DNA from 2 places in the Mesorhizobium sp. B2-6-1 genome. Region 1 is predicted to be linked to the other one. Evidence: predicted binding sites of a transcription regulator. Region 1 holds the regulator's gene; the other holds the start of a gene.

What was found. Region 1 encodes PhoB, which activates phosphate uptake and scavenging genes when phosphate is short. Its sites were predicted from a motif close to TGTCATNNANCTGTCAT; they were not measured.
Region 2: a site for PhoB is predicted at 3,314-3,330, ahead of ugpB (sn-glycerol-3-phosphate ABC transporter substrate-binding protein UgpB). Genes of this name have one in related genera too.

The regions. Positions count from the first base shown of each region.
Region 1 covers NZ_VFUH01000019.1:9,790-17,080, reverse strand. The annotation lists gene FJ443_RS27855 (ATP-binding cassette domain-containing protein) at 133-933, opposite strand; gene FJ443_RS27850 (sugar ABC transporter permease) at 949-2,301, opposite strand; gene xylF (D-xylose ABC transporter substrate-binding protein) at 2,444-3,484, opposite strand; gene FJ443_RS27840 (ROK family protein) at 3,744-4,985, shown strand; gene phoB (phosphate regulon transcriptional regulator PhoB) at 4,993-5,682, opposite strand; gene phoU (phosphate signaling complex protein PhoU) at 5,702-6,409, opposite strand; gene pstB (phosphate ABC transporter ATP-binding protein PstB) at 6,435-7,238, opposite strand; gene pstA (phosphate ABC transporter permease PstA) at 7,235-7,291, opposite strand, start outside.
Region 2 covers NZ_VFUH01000007.1:62,386-69,676, reverse strand. The annotation lists gene ugpE (sn-glycerol-3-phosphate ABC transporter permease UgpE) at 1-618, opposite strand, end outside; gene ugpA (sn-glycerol-3-phosphate ABC transporter permease UgpA) at 627-1,511, opposite strand; gene ugpB (sn-glycerol-3-phosphate ABC transporter substrate-binding protein UgpB) at 1,751-3,055, opposite strand; gene FJ443_RS16070 (ATP-binding protein) at 3,449-4,573, opposite strand; gene kaiC (circadian clock protein KaiC) at 4,570-6,063, opposite strand; gene FJ443_RS16060 (circadian clock KaiB family protein) at 6,047-6,370, opposite strand; gene FJ443_RS16055 (Crp/Fnr family transcriptional regulator) at 6,632-7,291, shown strand, end outside.

The sequences.
Region 1 (7,291 bases):
TAATGCGGCCTATCAGCATGTGAGCCCTTTATGGGCAAGTCGCCCGGTCAACACAATGGCAAGGCCAAGCCATCCCGCCGGCTGGCATATCACCTGATCGGCAGATCGGTAACGGGCTCAGGCCAGCAGGCTTCAGGCAGCGATCTTCAACGCGCCTGGTCCGGGAATGGCGCCAGGCGGACATTTGCCCAGGATGATCATGCCCAGCACCTCGTCCTGGGTCACATCGGTGGTGCGGGCAGTGCCGACGACCTGGCCGTTTTTCATGACGCACACCCGGTCGGCCAGTTCGAATACGTCGTGAATGTCATGGCTGATCAGGAAGATGCCGATGCCGTCGGACTTGAGCTGCCTGACCAGTTCCCCGACCTGGGCCGTTTCCTGCGGTCCAAGTGCTGCCGTCGGCTCGTCCATGATCAGGATGCGGGCGTTGAACAGGATCGCGCGTGCGATCGCCACCGACTGCCGCTGTCCGCCCGACAGCTTGATCACCGGCTCCTTGAAGCGCTGGAAGCGGGGATTGAGCCTGCCCATCACCTTGCGCGCCTCGGCCTCCATGGCGACATCATCGAGCGTGCCCCAGGCGGTCCTCAGCTCGCGGCCGAGGAACAGGTTGGCGGCGGCGTCGACATTGTCGGCGAGCGCCAGGGTCTGGTAGATCGTCTCGATGCCGTATTTCTTGGCATCGCGCGGGTTGGAGATCGAAGCCTCTTCGCCGTTGACGAAGATTTGGCCCGCGTCACGCTTGTAGGCGCCCGACAGGATCTTGATCAGTGTCGACTTGCCGGCGCCGTTATGGCCGAGCAGGGCCACGACCTCGCCGGGGAAAAGATCGATCGAGGCATCGTCGACGGCGCGAATGCCGCCGAACGCGATTGAGATGTTGCGCATGTCGACCAGCGGGTTGCCGGCGGGAGCGATCCTGTCAGCCATGATTGTCCTCCTCCCTCAAACGCGTTTGCGATAGACGGTGTCGAGCCACACCGCGATGACCAGCACGGCGCCGACGACGATGCTCTGCAGAGGCGAGTCGACGCCGAGCAGCACCATGCCGGATTGCAGCGACTGCATCAGAAGCGCGCCCAGCATGGCGCCGATGATCGTTCCCGAACCGCCGGCGAGCGACGTGCCACCGATGACGGCCGCCGCGATCACCAGCAATTCATCGAGCGTTCCGAGCACGTTGGTGGCCGAGTTCTGCCGGGCCGACGAGATCGCGGCGGCGATCGTGGCCAGCACGCCCATGATCATGAACACTTTCATCGTGATCCAGCGTGTATTGATGCCGGCGAGGTTGGCTGCTTCCGGATTGCCGCCAATGGCAAAGACATAGCGACCAAAACGGGTGCGTTTGGTGATGAAGGTCATGACCAGCCCGACGGCGATGGCCATCAGCACCGGTATGGCGATGCCGTGGGCGATGAACAGGCCGCCCTCGGGCACGGTTATGTTGTTGGCGGCTGCATATCTGTTCACGATGCCGACTGGCCACGGATAGGAATTGGCCAGCCAAACCGCGCCCATGATGACGGCGCAGGTCAGCACGCCGATCAGCGTCTCGGCCCAGATCGGACGCAGCGGGAAACGGAAGCGCTTGCGCTGTACCCGCCCGTTGAACAGCGCAAGCACCACCGCAAGGCAGGCGGCGATACCGACCACCCAGCTCCAGGTCGCGCCGATCGATCCGGCCGGGCCGCCGCCCATCAGCTGGAACGTCGCGTTGAGCGGCGCCACCGTCTGGCCGCTGGTAACCCACCATGCCGCACCGCGCCAGACCAGAAGCCCGCCCAGCGTCACGATAAAGGCCGGCACTTCGAGATAGGCGATGACAAAGCCCTGGAAGGCGCCGATCAACAGACCGAGCACCAGGCCGATGACCAGCGCCAGCACCCAGATCCATGGGTTGCCAAGCTCAAGCCCGACGAAGCGCACTAGGAAATGCACCTGGGCGAAGCCCATGACCATGCCGATCAACCCTTCGGCGGAACCGACGGACAGATCGATATTGCGCATGACGATGACCAGCACCATGCCGCAGGCCATGATGGCGACGGCCGAGGTCTGCACCGACAGGTTCCACAGATTGCGCGGCGTGAGAAAGGTACGGCTGTCGAAATCGAGCGGATTGACGCCGAGACGCAGGCTGGACAAGACATGCAACCCGATCCAGATCAGCAGCAGCGCGCCGATCATGCCGAGCATGCGCGTGTCGATCTCGGTCGCCTTAAGGAACCGGGCGACGGCGCCGAGTTCCGACGCACGCGCGGTGTCGGCCTGCGGGTTGGACGTCGTATCGGTCATGATTTTCTCCCACCGGCCTGCCCGTCCGATGCGGGATGCCGGAAGCCAGTCTAGAAGTTACTCGCCCGAGGCGGAAAAACAAATCTTCTTGAAAAAACGCCGCGGCTTGGCAGCCGCGGCGTTCATCGCATGAAATGGAAGATCAGTTGCAGGCCGCTACGCTGCCCGCCGCGACGCCGGCACAGACCTCGTCTTTCTTGATCCAGCCGGCGTCGATGACGACGTTGAGATTGTCCTTGGTGATCGCAACCGGGGTGAGGAACAGCGATTTGACGGTGTTCCCACCGGGCGTTGTGAAGTCCTTGACGCCGGCGATATCGGTCATCTTCTTGCCGTCGGCCAGCTGCGAGGCGATCTCGGCGGCATTCTTGCCGAGTTCACGCGCGTCCTTCCACACCGACACGGTCTGCGTGCCGAGCGCGATGCGGTTCAGCGCCGCGTGGTCGCCGTCCTGGCCCGAGACCGGAACGGTACCGGCCAGGCCTTGAGCCGTCAGCGCCGCGACGACGCCGCCGGCAGTGCCGTCATTGGCCGCGACCACCGCGTCGACCTTGTTGTCGTTGGCGGTCAGGAACTGCTCCATGTTCTTCTGCGCGTTGGCCGGCAGCCAGCCATCCGTATAGGCTTCGCCGACATTCTTGATCTTGCCGCTGTCGATGGCGTCCTTGAGCACTTCCATGGAGCCCGAGAACAGGAAATCGGCATTCGGATCGGCACCCGAGCCCTTGATGAAGACGTAGTTGCCTTCCGGCTTCACCTTGAACACTTCGCGGGCCTGCATGCGGCCGACTTCCTTGTTGTCGAAGGTCAGATAGAAGACGTCCTTGTTCTCGATCAGGCGGTCATAGCCGACGACCGGAATGCCTTCGTCGAGCGCCTTCTGCACCGCCGGGCCGATGGCGGAGGCGTCCTGCGCCAGGATGATCAGCGAATTGGCGCCCTGGGAGATCAGGCTCTCGACGTCGGTGAGCTGCTTGCCGGGATTGGACTGGGCGTCGGCGGAAATATACTTGTCGCCGGCGGCTTCGATCGCCTTCTTCATGGCGGCCTCGTCGGTCTTCCAGCGCTCTTCCTGGAAGTTCGACCAGGAAACGCCGATGACCTTGTCCTTCGCCTGCGCGACCGACGCGAGCGTCAGCGACATGGCGACACCCGCCAGGATGGCGGCTGTGAATCTCTTCATCTTAATCCTCCCTGCGCCGCGTATGGCGCGACCAAACAGGCCCGTAGGCCGGCACAAAGGCTCTATTTTTTCGAGCCTCGAAAAAACACTGGTCCATCGTCGGAACGCTGTCAACGTCGATTCTGATGTATTTTGATGTCCTCGTGAATTTTTTTCGAGCTCCGGAATAAATAATGACAGCCAAGGCCGGTTCTGCCAGTATTTGACGGTCGTCGGGATCCTGGGGAGAGAACGCGGCGACGGGGAGGATGCGAGAAACATGTCGGTCGGAATCCGCCACGACGATTTGCGCCGACGCAACCGGGCGATGGTGATCGCGGCCGTGCGCCGTGCCGGGCAGCCCTCGCGCACCGAGATTGCCGCGACCACCGGGCTCAGCCATTCCACCATATCGGCGATCTCCTCCGACCTGATTGGCGAAGGCATCCTGGCGCAGAGCAAGCCGAGCGAGGCCGGTGCGCTGAAACGCGGTCGGCCGCAGGTCGGCCTCAGCCTCAACCCTGAAGCCGCGGCGGTGATGACCGTTGTGCTGTCGCTGAATTTCCTCTCCGTCGCAGTCATCGACTATGCCGGCCAGGTGATATCTGAGGAGCAGCGCCGGCTGGACACGCTGACCCTGTCGCGCGAGGCGCTGATCGGCGAATGCGTGGCCATCGTCAGGCGGCGGTTCGAGGATCCCGACCTCGACGTCGGCAGCATCGCCCGTATCGCGCTGGCGATCCAGGGCATCACCGACACGGATGCGCGCGCCATGCTGTGGTCGCCGATCACGCCGCAGACCGACATCGCCTTCGCCGACATACTGGAGGCCGAGTTCGGCATTCCCGCCACCATGGAGAACGATTGCAACATGATGGCGGTGGCGCTGCGCTGGCGCGATCCCCAGCGCTACCGCGACGACTTCATCGCCATACTTTTGTCGCACGGCATCGGCATGGGCTTGGTGCTGAAGGGTGAACTGTTCACCGGCACCCATTCATCCGGAGGCGAGTTCGGCCACATGATCCATCGCCCCGGCGGGGCGCTCTGCCGCTGCGGGCGGCGCGGCTGCGTCGAGGCCTATGCCGGCAACTATGCCATTTGGCGCAACGCGAGGCAGCTTGGCGAGGACACCCAGCCCGTCGACGTCAGCGACGCCGACATGCGCACCCTGGCGGCCTCGGCGCGCGAAAAGGACGGGCCGGAGCGCGAAGCCTACCGCAAGGCCGGCGAGGCGCTGGGTTACGGCCTTGGCAGCCTGTTCGCCCTGATCGATCCGGCGCCGGTCGCCATGGTCGGCGTCAGCGCCGCCGCCTTCGACCTGATCGAGCCGGCTCTGCGCGAGGCCATTGCCCAGACCGCCGGCGGCCAGCACTCGAAATCGATTTCCTTCGACACCGAGCCGAACGAACTGCCGCTGATCCGCGAGGGCTGCGCCATGCGCGCGCTAACCTTCGTCGACCAGGAAATTTTCGCGCCGGGGGCACAGGCGAAATCAGGCATAGGCGAGAACGTTGCGTGACATATCCCTAGTCTTCGCGGATCGCGTACCCCGCGCCCCGAATGGTGCGGATCACGTCAGGCATGCGGCCGTTGTTGACCGCCTTGCGCAGCCGGCCGACATGCACGTCCACGGTGCGCTCGTCGATATAGATCGTTTCGCCCCAGACATTGTCGAGCAGTTGGCTGCGCGAGAACACGCGGCCGGGATGTCGCATCATGAATTCGAGCAGGCGGAACTCGGTCGGCCCGAGCCGGATCTCGCTTTTCTTGCGGTAGACCCGGTGCGATTCACGGTCGAGCACGATGTCGCCGACCTTGAGCACGCTGGACAGAACTTCGGGCTTGGCGCGGCGCAGCAGCGCCTTGACGCGTGCCATGAATTCCGGCGTTGAGAACGGCTTGACCAGATAGTCGTCGGCGCCGGTGGAGAGACCGCGCACCCGGTCGCTTTCCTCGCCGCGCGCCGTCAGCATGATGATCGGCAGCCGCTCGGTATCGGGCCGCATGCGGAGACGGCGGCAGAGCTCGATGCCGGACACCGCCGGCACCATCCAGTCGAGCACAAGAAGGTCAGGGACATTCTCATGCAAGCGGATCTCGGCTTCGTCGCCGCGCGTCACCACCTCTACCTGATAACCCTCCGATTCCAGATTGTAACGGAGCAGCACACCCAGCGGCTCCTCGTCCTCCACCACCATGATGCGTGGCGCGATCATCGACTGGTCACCCCTGCCGTCAAGCCGCTGGCGCCGACATCGCCGTCTCGTCCTGCTTCGGGCGATTGGCGGGCAATTGCGTGCCGGTCAGCACATAATAGGCATTTTCGGCAATGTTGGTCACGTGATCGCCGATGCGCTCGAGATTCTTGGCGCAGAACAAAAGATGCGTGCAGGCGGTGATGTTGCGCGGATCCTCCATCATGTAGGTCAGCAGCTCGCGGAAGACCGACGTGTATTTGACGTCGATGCGTTCATCGTCGGCGCGCAGCTTGGCAAGTGCCGCGGCATCGCGCGCCGCATACTCCTCGATCACACCTTGGACCTGGATCAGCACAAGCTGCGCCATGGCGTCGATGGAGTGCGACAGGTCGCGCGGCGTGGCGGCAAGGCCGACGGTGCCGACGCGCTTGGCGATGTTCTTGGCGAGATCGCCGATGCGTTCGAGATCGCCCGCCATGCGGATCGAGCCGACGACATGGCGCAGATCGTCCGCCATGGGCTGCCGCTTGGCGATCAGGGTGATGGCGCGGTCGTCGAGTTCGCGCTGGCGCGCATCCATGATCGCGTCGTCGGAGACGACGCGCTGGGCGAGCGCGTTGTCGGAATTCAGGAGCGCCTTGGTCGCGCCGCCGACCATCGATGAGGCGAGATCGCCCATGTCGCGGATCAGCCTGCTGATCTGTCCGAGATCTTCGTCAAAGGCTGCGACTGTGTGTTCGGCCATGATCTTGGTCCTCGTATGCCTGGGATCAGCCGAAGCGGCCGGTGATATAGTCCTGCGTGCGCTTCTCGCGGGGCGACGTGAAGATCTTCTCGGTGCGGTCGAACTCGACCAGCTCGCCCAGATACATGAAGGCGGTCTGCTTCGACACGCGCGCCGCCTGCTGCATGTTGTGGGTGACGATGACGATCGTATAATCGGCCTGCAACTCGTCGATCAGCTCCTCGATCTTGGCGGTCGACAGCGGATCGAGCGCCGAGGCAGGCTCGTCGAGCAGGATGACCTCCGGCTTCACCGCCACCGTGCGGGCGATGCAGAGGCGCTGCTGCTGGCCGCCCGAAAGGCTGAGGCCGCTGGCGTTGAGCTTGTCCTTGACCTCGCTCCACAGTGCCGCGCGCTTCAGCGCCTGCTCGACACGGCCGTCCATCTCCGCCTTGCTGAGCTTCTCATAGAGCCTGACGCCGAAGGCGATGTTCTCGTAGATCGACATCGGGAACGGCGTCGGCTTCTGGAACACCATGCCGATCTTGGTCCTGAGCAGGTTGAGGTCCTGCGAGCGGTCGAGGATATTCTGGCCGTCGAGCAGCACCTGGCCCTCGGCGCTCTGCCTCGGGTAGAGCTCGTAGATACGGTTGAAGACGCGCAGCAGCGTCGACTTCCCGCAGCCCGAAGGCCCGATGAAGGCGGTGACGCTGCGCTCGGGCAGCGACAGGCTGATATCCTTCAGCGCCTTCGACTGGCCATAGTAGAAATTGAGATTCTTGACCTCGATCTTGGCTTTCTCGACCGCGACTTCGGGCGTGTTCAATTCGGTGGACAACATCGGTTTCATCTGTCCTCTCTGCGTCCGGTAAGGCTGCGGGCGAAGATACTCAGCCCGAGAAC
Region 2 (7,291 bases), on a different contig from region 1:
GACGAACAGCGCCGCGATATTGGTGCGCGACAATGGCAACAGGATATCGAAAAAGAACCGCCATGGACCGGCGCCGTCGACGCGCGCCGCCTCGACCAACTCGCCCGGGATGGTCATGAAGGACTGGCGGAACAACAACGTTGCGGTGGCCGAGGCGATCAGCGGGATGATCAGTCCGGCATAAGTGTCGATCATACCGAGGTCGACCATTACCTTGTAGGTCGGCAGGATGCGCACCTCGACGGGAAGCATCAGGGTGATGAAGATCAGCCAGAAGAAAGTCATGCGCAGCGGAAAACGGAAGAAGACGATCGCATAGGCCGACAGGATCGAGATGAATATCTTTCCGACCGCGACGCCGAGCGCCATGATCGTGGAGTTGAGGAGCAGCCTGCCGACGCCGAGCCCGCCGATGCGGCCGACGCCGCCGAACAGCGCCTCGCCGTAATTGTTCCAGAACTCGCTGCCCGGCCGGAAAGGCAGTGGCGGCCTAAGGATGGTTTGCAGCGTCTGCGTCGAGGCAACGAAAGTGTAGTAGATCGGAAAGGCCACGATCAGTATGCCGAGGATGAGCACGGCATGTGCAAGGAAAATGCGAAACGGGGATTGACCGATCATCGCGCTCCTCAGCCGTAATGAACCTTCCGTTCCACGTAGCGGAACTGGATGGCGGTGAGCGCGATGACGATGACCATCAGGATGACCGACTGCGCCGCCGAATCGCCGAGGATCAGATTGACGAAGCCGTCATTGTAGACCTTGTAGACCAGTGTCTCGGTGGCCTTGCCCGGCCCACCGCCGGTGACGGCGTGGACGATGCCGAACGTGTCGAACAGCGCATAGACGGTATTGACGACCAAAAGGAAAAACGTCGTCGGCGCCAAAAGCGGGAAGACGATGGTCCAGAAGCGCTTGGTTTCGCCGGCGCCGTCGATCGCCGCCGCCTCGATCAGCGTTTTCGGCACCGCCTGCAGCCCGGCGACGAAGAACAGGAAATTGTAGCTGATCTGCTTCCAGGCGGCCGCCGCCACCAGAAGGATCATGGCGTCGGTGCCGTTGAGCAGCGGATCCCAGGCGACGCCCAAACGTCTCAGCAGATAAGACAGCGAGCCGATCGATGGATTGAACAGGAACAGCCACAGCATGCCTGCAATCGCCGGCGCCACCGCGTAGGGCCAGATCATCAGCGTGCGGTAGAGGCCTTTGCCGCGCACCACCTTTTCCGCCATCACGGCAAGGAGCAGCGCCACGCCCATGGCAACGATCACGGTCGCGAGCGAAAACACCACTGTGACCTTGATCGAGTTGAGATAGGCCGGGTCGGCAAGCACCTTGCGGAAATTGGCAAACCAGACGAACCTGCTCCTCAGCCCGAACGGGTCCTGCCTCAGCATCGACTGGTAGAGCGCCTGCCCGGCCGGCCAGTAGAAGAACACCAGCGTGATGGCAAGTTGCGGCGCCACCAGGAGGTATGGCAAGACTTTGTTGGGAAAGACGACGCGCGGGGTCAATGCGCCGCTCCGGCGTGGAAAGCCGAGCGGCACTCTACGGCGCTCACCGCTGCCCTGCCGGGCATCTCCCCTTCTTGGAGGAAGATTGGCGGTTCCTGCGGCAGCTGCCATTCTCCAGCTTTGACAATCGCCGAAAACGGTCGCGACAGCCAGTCTCCCCCCTTCAGGGGGAGATGCCCGGCAGGGCGGAGGGGGGCCTCGTAGAGCAAGGACTATAACTCGATAGGTTCGGACGCGCCCTAATTCCCCAGCGCTTCCTCGATCGCCGCGTTGCCACGCGTGACCGCATTGTCGAGCGCCTGCTGGGCGGTTTCCTGGCCGGCAAGCATCTTTTCGAACTCCTCGTTCTGGATGTCGCGCACCTGCGGCAAGTTCGGCAACCGCACGCCCTTCGAATTGTCGGTCGGCGCCTTGCCCGTCATCTGCAGGATCGGCGTCTCGCGACCGGGATTCTTGTCGTAGAAGCCGGACTTTTTCGTCGCCTCATAGGCGGCGAGCGTCACCGGCAGGTATCCCGATTTCTGGTGCAGATATTCCTGCACATCGGTCTTGGACAGATAGGCGAAGAAAGCCGCGACGCCTTTGTACTCCTCGTCGGACTTGCCGCCGAAGACCCAAAGGCTGGCACCGCCCGGCGTCGTGTTCTGCGGCGCGCCCTTGGCGTCGCTGTCATAGGGCAACTGGCCAATGCCGTAGTTCATGCCCGACTTGACGATGTCGCCTAGGCCGCCCGAGGATTCGGTGAAGATGCCGCATTCGCCGGCGAGGAATATCTGCTTGGCTTCGGAGGTGCGCCCGCCATATTTGAAGGTGCCGTCCTTGGCCAGATCGGCGAGCGCCTGGAAATGTTTGACGAAGATCGGCGAGTTGATCTTGAGTTCGACATCACCGCCGGCCAGGCCATTCTGCTGCGTGGCCCACGGCACATCGTTCCACGCCGCGAAGTTTTCCAGGTGTATCCAGGTCAGCCAGGTCGAGGTGTAGCCGCAAGCGGCGGCGCCGCTCGCCTTGATCTTTTTGGCATCCTCCCACACCTCGTTCCAGGTCTTGGGTGGGTTGTTCACATCGAGCCCCGCCTTCTGGAAGATGTCCTTGTTGTAGTAGAGGATCGGCGAGGAGGAGTTGTAGGGGAAGGACAGCATGGTGCCGTCCGGCGTCGAATAATAACCGACGATGCCTGGCAGATACTGGCTCTTGTCAAAGTTCATCCCGGCGCCGGTCAGCACCTCGGCCACTGGCTTGATCGCGTCCCGGGCCGCCATCATCACGCCGGTGCCGACATCGAACACCTGGATGATGTCAGGCGACTGGCCGGCGCGATAGGCGGCGATGCCGGCATTCAGCGTTTCGGGATAGGTGCCCTTGAAAACCGGAACAATCTGGTAGTCGCCCTGGCTGGCGTTGAAATCCTTGGAAATCTTGTCGACGACCTCTGCGTTGGCGCCGGTCATGGCGTGCCACCAGCTGATCTGCGTGACGGCGAAGGCGGAGGTTGTGGAAAGCAGGGTCACGGCGACACCGGCCGCGAAGCCAAAGAACTTCATGTTTCGTCTCCCGTTCTCATTGCTTGTCATTGGCGAAAGGGGCACTTCCGCAATGGCACTATGTGTCGTTCGCGCGCAGCGGACAACGGTTTTGTTGCGGGCAGGCGCACTTCATGTCCGGCTAAAGTAGCGTTCACTTCCGGATGAAAGTGACCCGGAAAAGGATTGCATAGCGGCTTGCTGCTTGAATTGATGTACCAGGGACCTGTCTCGAGACGGTCAGCGACCTCACCGACGAACGGCGTCTAACAGCACATGACAACGCTGACATGACAACGCTGAAAAAGGCGTCGGTTTGCTCGGTCGATGCGTGGAAATTCCCGTCCCGCGCTCAGCCTGACGGATTTGACATCGGCCAATCAGTCTGCTGGCCGGGAATGGGTCTGCCGCCGCTCAGTTCTGCTGCCGCTGGGTTCCAGAAGCGCGCGGCAAGTAGAGATGCAGGCTTGTTCCCTGACCGATTTCGCTATCGATTCGGACATGCCCACCGGATTGCTTGATGAAGCCGTAAACTTGGCTTAGCCCGAGTCCCGTACCCTGCCCTTCCGATTTTGTTGTGAAGAACGGCTCGAAAACGCGCGCCAGGGTGTCCTTGCTCATTCCACAGCCGGTATCGCGTACAGTCACGCGAACAAATGAAGCCGCCGCTGAACGCAAATCCTCCAGATCATTTGGAAAATTGCTGGTCTCAATCGTGAGGGTGCCACTGCCTTTCATTGCATCTCTGGCGTTCACCGCAAGGTTAAGAACGGCGATGTCGAGCTGGTTGGCATCGATAAGGATAGGGTCCAAGGCTGGATCCAGATTGCATTGCACCCGGATACCGCTCCCCAACGTCCGTTCCAGCAGCGTCGTCAGCCCCTTGATACGTTCATTGAGATCAATCTGTTCCGGGGCCAGGGATTGGCGTCGCGAAAAGGCAAGCAGTTGCTGTGTTAGCGCTCCTCCATTTTCGATCCGCCTGAACATCTCCTCGACCAGCAGAGTGACTTTCTCATCCGCAGGATATTTAGCGATCTGTTTCTCCAGAAGCCGAAGGCCAGACCCGAAAACGGCGAGTAGGTTGTTGAAGTCATGGACAATGCCAGCTGCGAGGCGTCCAATGGCTTCGAGCTTTTGTGACTGGCGTGCGTTTTCTTCTCTTGATCGCTGGGCCGAGACATCGCGCAGGCTGGCAAGCAATGCGGGCCTGCTGTCCCAGGTAACCTCGACCGTACGCATTTCCACTTCTGCCGGCTTGCGGCCGGAACGGTGAACGGTGATCTCGGCGATCTCTCCGGAGACGACCGGACGGCCGAGCGGAACGTGGAGGAGTTCGTCAAGCGGCTGTCCAAAAATTACGGCTGCCGCAGGATTGGCATAGAGCACTGTTCCGTCCAAATCGACCACCAGCATCCCGTCGGCGGTATTTTCGATCAACTGGCGAAAGCTGAGCTGGCTGATGCCAGCCGGAGATGTATCTCCGGGCGATTCCAGCATTTCGGCGGCGTTTTGCGCCGTATTCAAGGCGCTCTTCATGTCGACGTGTTGTCCACGGCGGAGTCGCCGAACACATCAGGCGCGCTGTCAAAGGGCTTTCCAAGATGCATACCGCCACTGTCGATGGTGAAGCGCCGTATCTGTTTGTCGTGTTCGCTGCCGCGCATTTTCAGCACCATCATGCCGCGATGCATGAATTCTTCCTGCTGAATGTAGCGCAACAGAATGATCGAATCGGTGAGTGTGGAAATATGCTGCTCGCTAGCGCTCTGGCCTCCGACAAGCGATTTGTTGGTAGCGGTGCAAAGGCCGGCAATTTCGCGCTTCTTTATGAAGGAGGTGACGCTGATCAAGAACTCACGAAACCCGGTTTCTGGCGCGATGCGCTCCAATGCCGACAAGCTGTCGATTGCCATGCGATCGGGTTTGAACTCCGCCACCAGTTCGCGGATCATCAGAAGGTGATCCGGCAAACTCTGCGCTTCCGGATAAAGGCAGACTACCTTCAGGCGACCATCCGCCTCCATCGCTTCGAAATCGACGCCCCAGCTACGCGCGTTGCGGAAAAGCTGGCCGCGGCTCTCCTCATAGCCGACGAGCAAGGCGCGTTCGCCCGCAGCCACTCCGCCCGCTAGAAAGTTGGTGACAAGTAGAGTCTTTCCGGTGCCTGTGGCTCCACTGACAAGGGTTACGCTGTCGCGAAAGAACCCGCCGCTGCACATTTTGTCGAGTTCGGAATTACCACTGGTGACCCGTTTCGTGCTTGATTGCTGCTCCAGGCGCAACGATGACAGAGGCACAGCTACGATGCCCTGTTCGGCGACCAGCGTTATGGGCACTTCGCCCTCAACGTGACGGCTGCCGCGCATTTTCAGGACTTCTATGGTCCGCCGACGGCGCTCGCGATCAAGGGCATTGCGAAGGATCACGACATTGTCTGCGACGAACTCCTCTATTCGGTGACGGGAGATTTCACCATATTCACTGTTGCGTTCCGCGGTCATAAGGACCGTCAGCCCTTCTTTCTTCAGCGCGGTCGCAATACGTAGAAGTTCGCGGCGCACTGCCGTCTGCTCGGCTACGAAATGATCGAAAAGTTGGGTAACCGAATCGAGCACGATGCGCTTTGCCCCGGCGCTTCGGCTCGCGTGCAGAATGCGGGTCAGAAGACCGGCGAGGTCGAAATCGCCCACAACCACCTGGTCCTGATCGCGCGGGCTCGCATCGACGAAAACAAGCTTGTCCGCCGCTCGCCAGCCGCGGATGTCCCAGCCGAAGCTCGCCATGTTTACCTCGATCTCGGTTGGCGACTCCTCGAAAGTGACGAAGACACCGGCCTCATTGAGACCGGTGATGCCATGCGCCAGGAACTGCGTGGCGAATACGGTCTTGCCGCTACCGGGCGTGCCGCCCACGATGGTGGTGCGTCCGCGCGGCAAGCCACCCATCACCAAGTCGTCAAAAGCCTCGATCCCTGTATTGACGCGTTCAAGAACCGGGTCGATAGAGATCTCATCCGTCGCGGTCATGAATATCATCCTTCTTGCGAAAACCGAAATAGTCCAGAACCTGAGCGATATTGCTGATGTCGCCCACCAGACGGCGCGGGGGATCGGCGGATTCGTCGGAGAGCGTCGGCGTTGCTAGTATCCCTGCTCGCTCCGCCTCATGAGGATGTTCCAGGATATCGAAGATCTGGATTTCAATGGATGCGCTCATCTCCTCGATTATCTTCAGGCGGCTTTCCAGTGCCCGACGAGCACCGGGCGTGTCTCCGGCGATGTAGAGCCGGAGAAGGGGATGGGCCCCTGAAGCGGGCGGTTGTTCCGGGTTCATATCTCACGCTGGTTGCACGGGTTCAGTATCGACGTGCTCTACGCGACACGCCAGCAATTCAACCGCAGGGCTTTGTTGTCCGCCTTGGGCGATCTTCTAGCATTTCGCCTGGAGCCGACGCGCCACAGCTCGCGCTCGATGGGGCCTGGATCAGCACCCCTGTCACTTCTTAGACATTCGCGCTTTGCGCGTCTGCGCACTAGTGGACATTTCTCCGGTTATTGGGATATGGGCCGCAAGCGATCGTTCGGAGGAGTGTAAATGGAAGCCCGCGCCCACATAGACTCCGGCATGATCGGCAACAATCTTCTGCGGGCACTCACCGCGGCAGATTGGGCAATCCTCGAGCCTTGGCTGGATGAGTGGTCGGCCCCCACCGGAACACTGCTTTATGAACCTGGCGACACGGTTCGCCATGCATACTTCCCGAGAGGTCCCAGCCTGATTTCCTATCTCGTCGTGCTGAGCGACGGGCGTGCGATCGAGACGGCTCTGGTCGGACGAGAAGGGGCAATTGGCGGAGTTGTCAGCCAAGGCAGGCTCCCAGCTTACGCTCGCGCTGAAGTACAATTGGGAGGTTCGTTCTTCCGCATCGACCTGCTTGACCTTGAAGAGGCGAAGTCCAGGTCGTCGACGCTACGGAATCTGTTCGCGCGGTACGCGGACTGCCTGATGGCGCAGATGTTCCAGTCCGTCGCCTGCAATGCCGCGCATTCGATCGAGCAACGGACAGCGAAATGGCTGCTGGCCGCCATTGATCGGACGGGCACTCCCGATCTGGCGCTGACACAAGAACAGCTCGCCGTAATGCTCGGAGTCGGCCGGAGCTATTTGAGCCGCGTCATACGCGATCTGAAAGAACACGGTCTCATTGAGACCCATCGTGCCCGGATCGTCGTTCGCAAGGTCGACGGCCTGCGG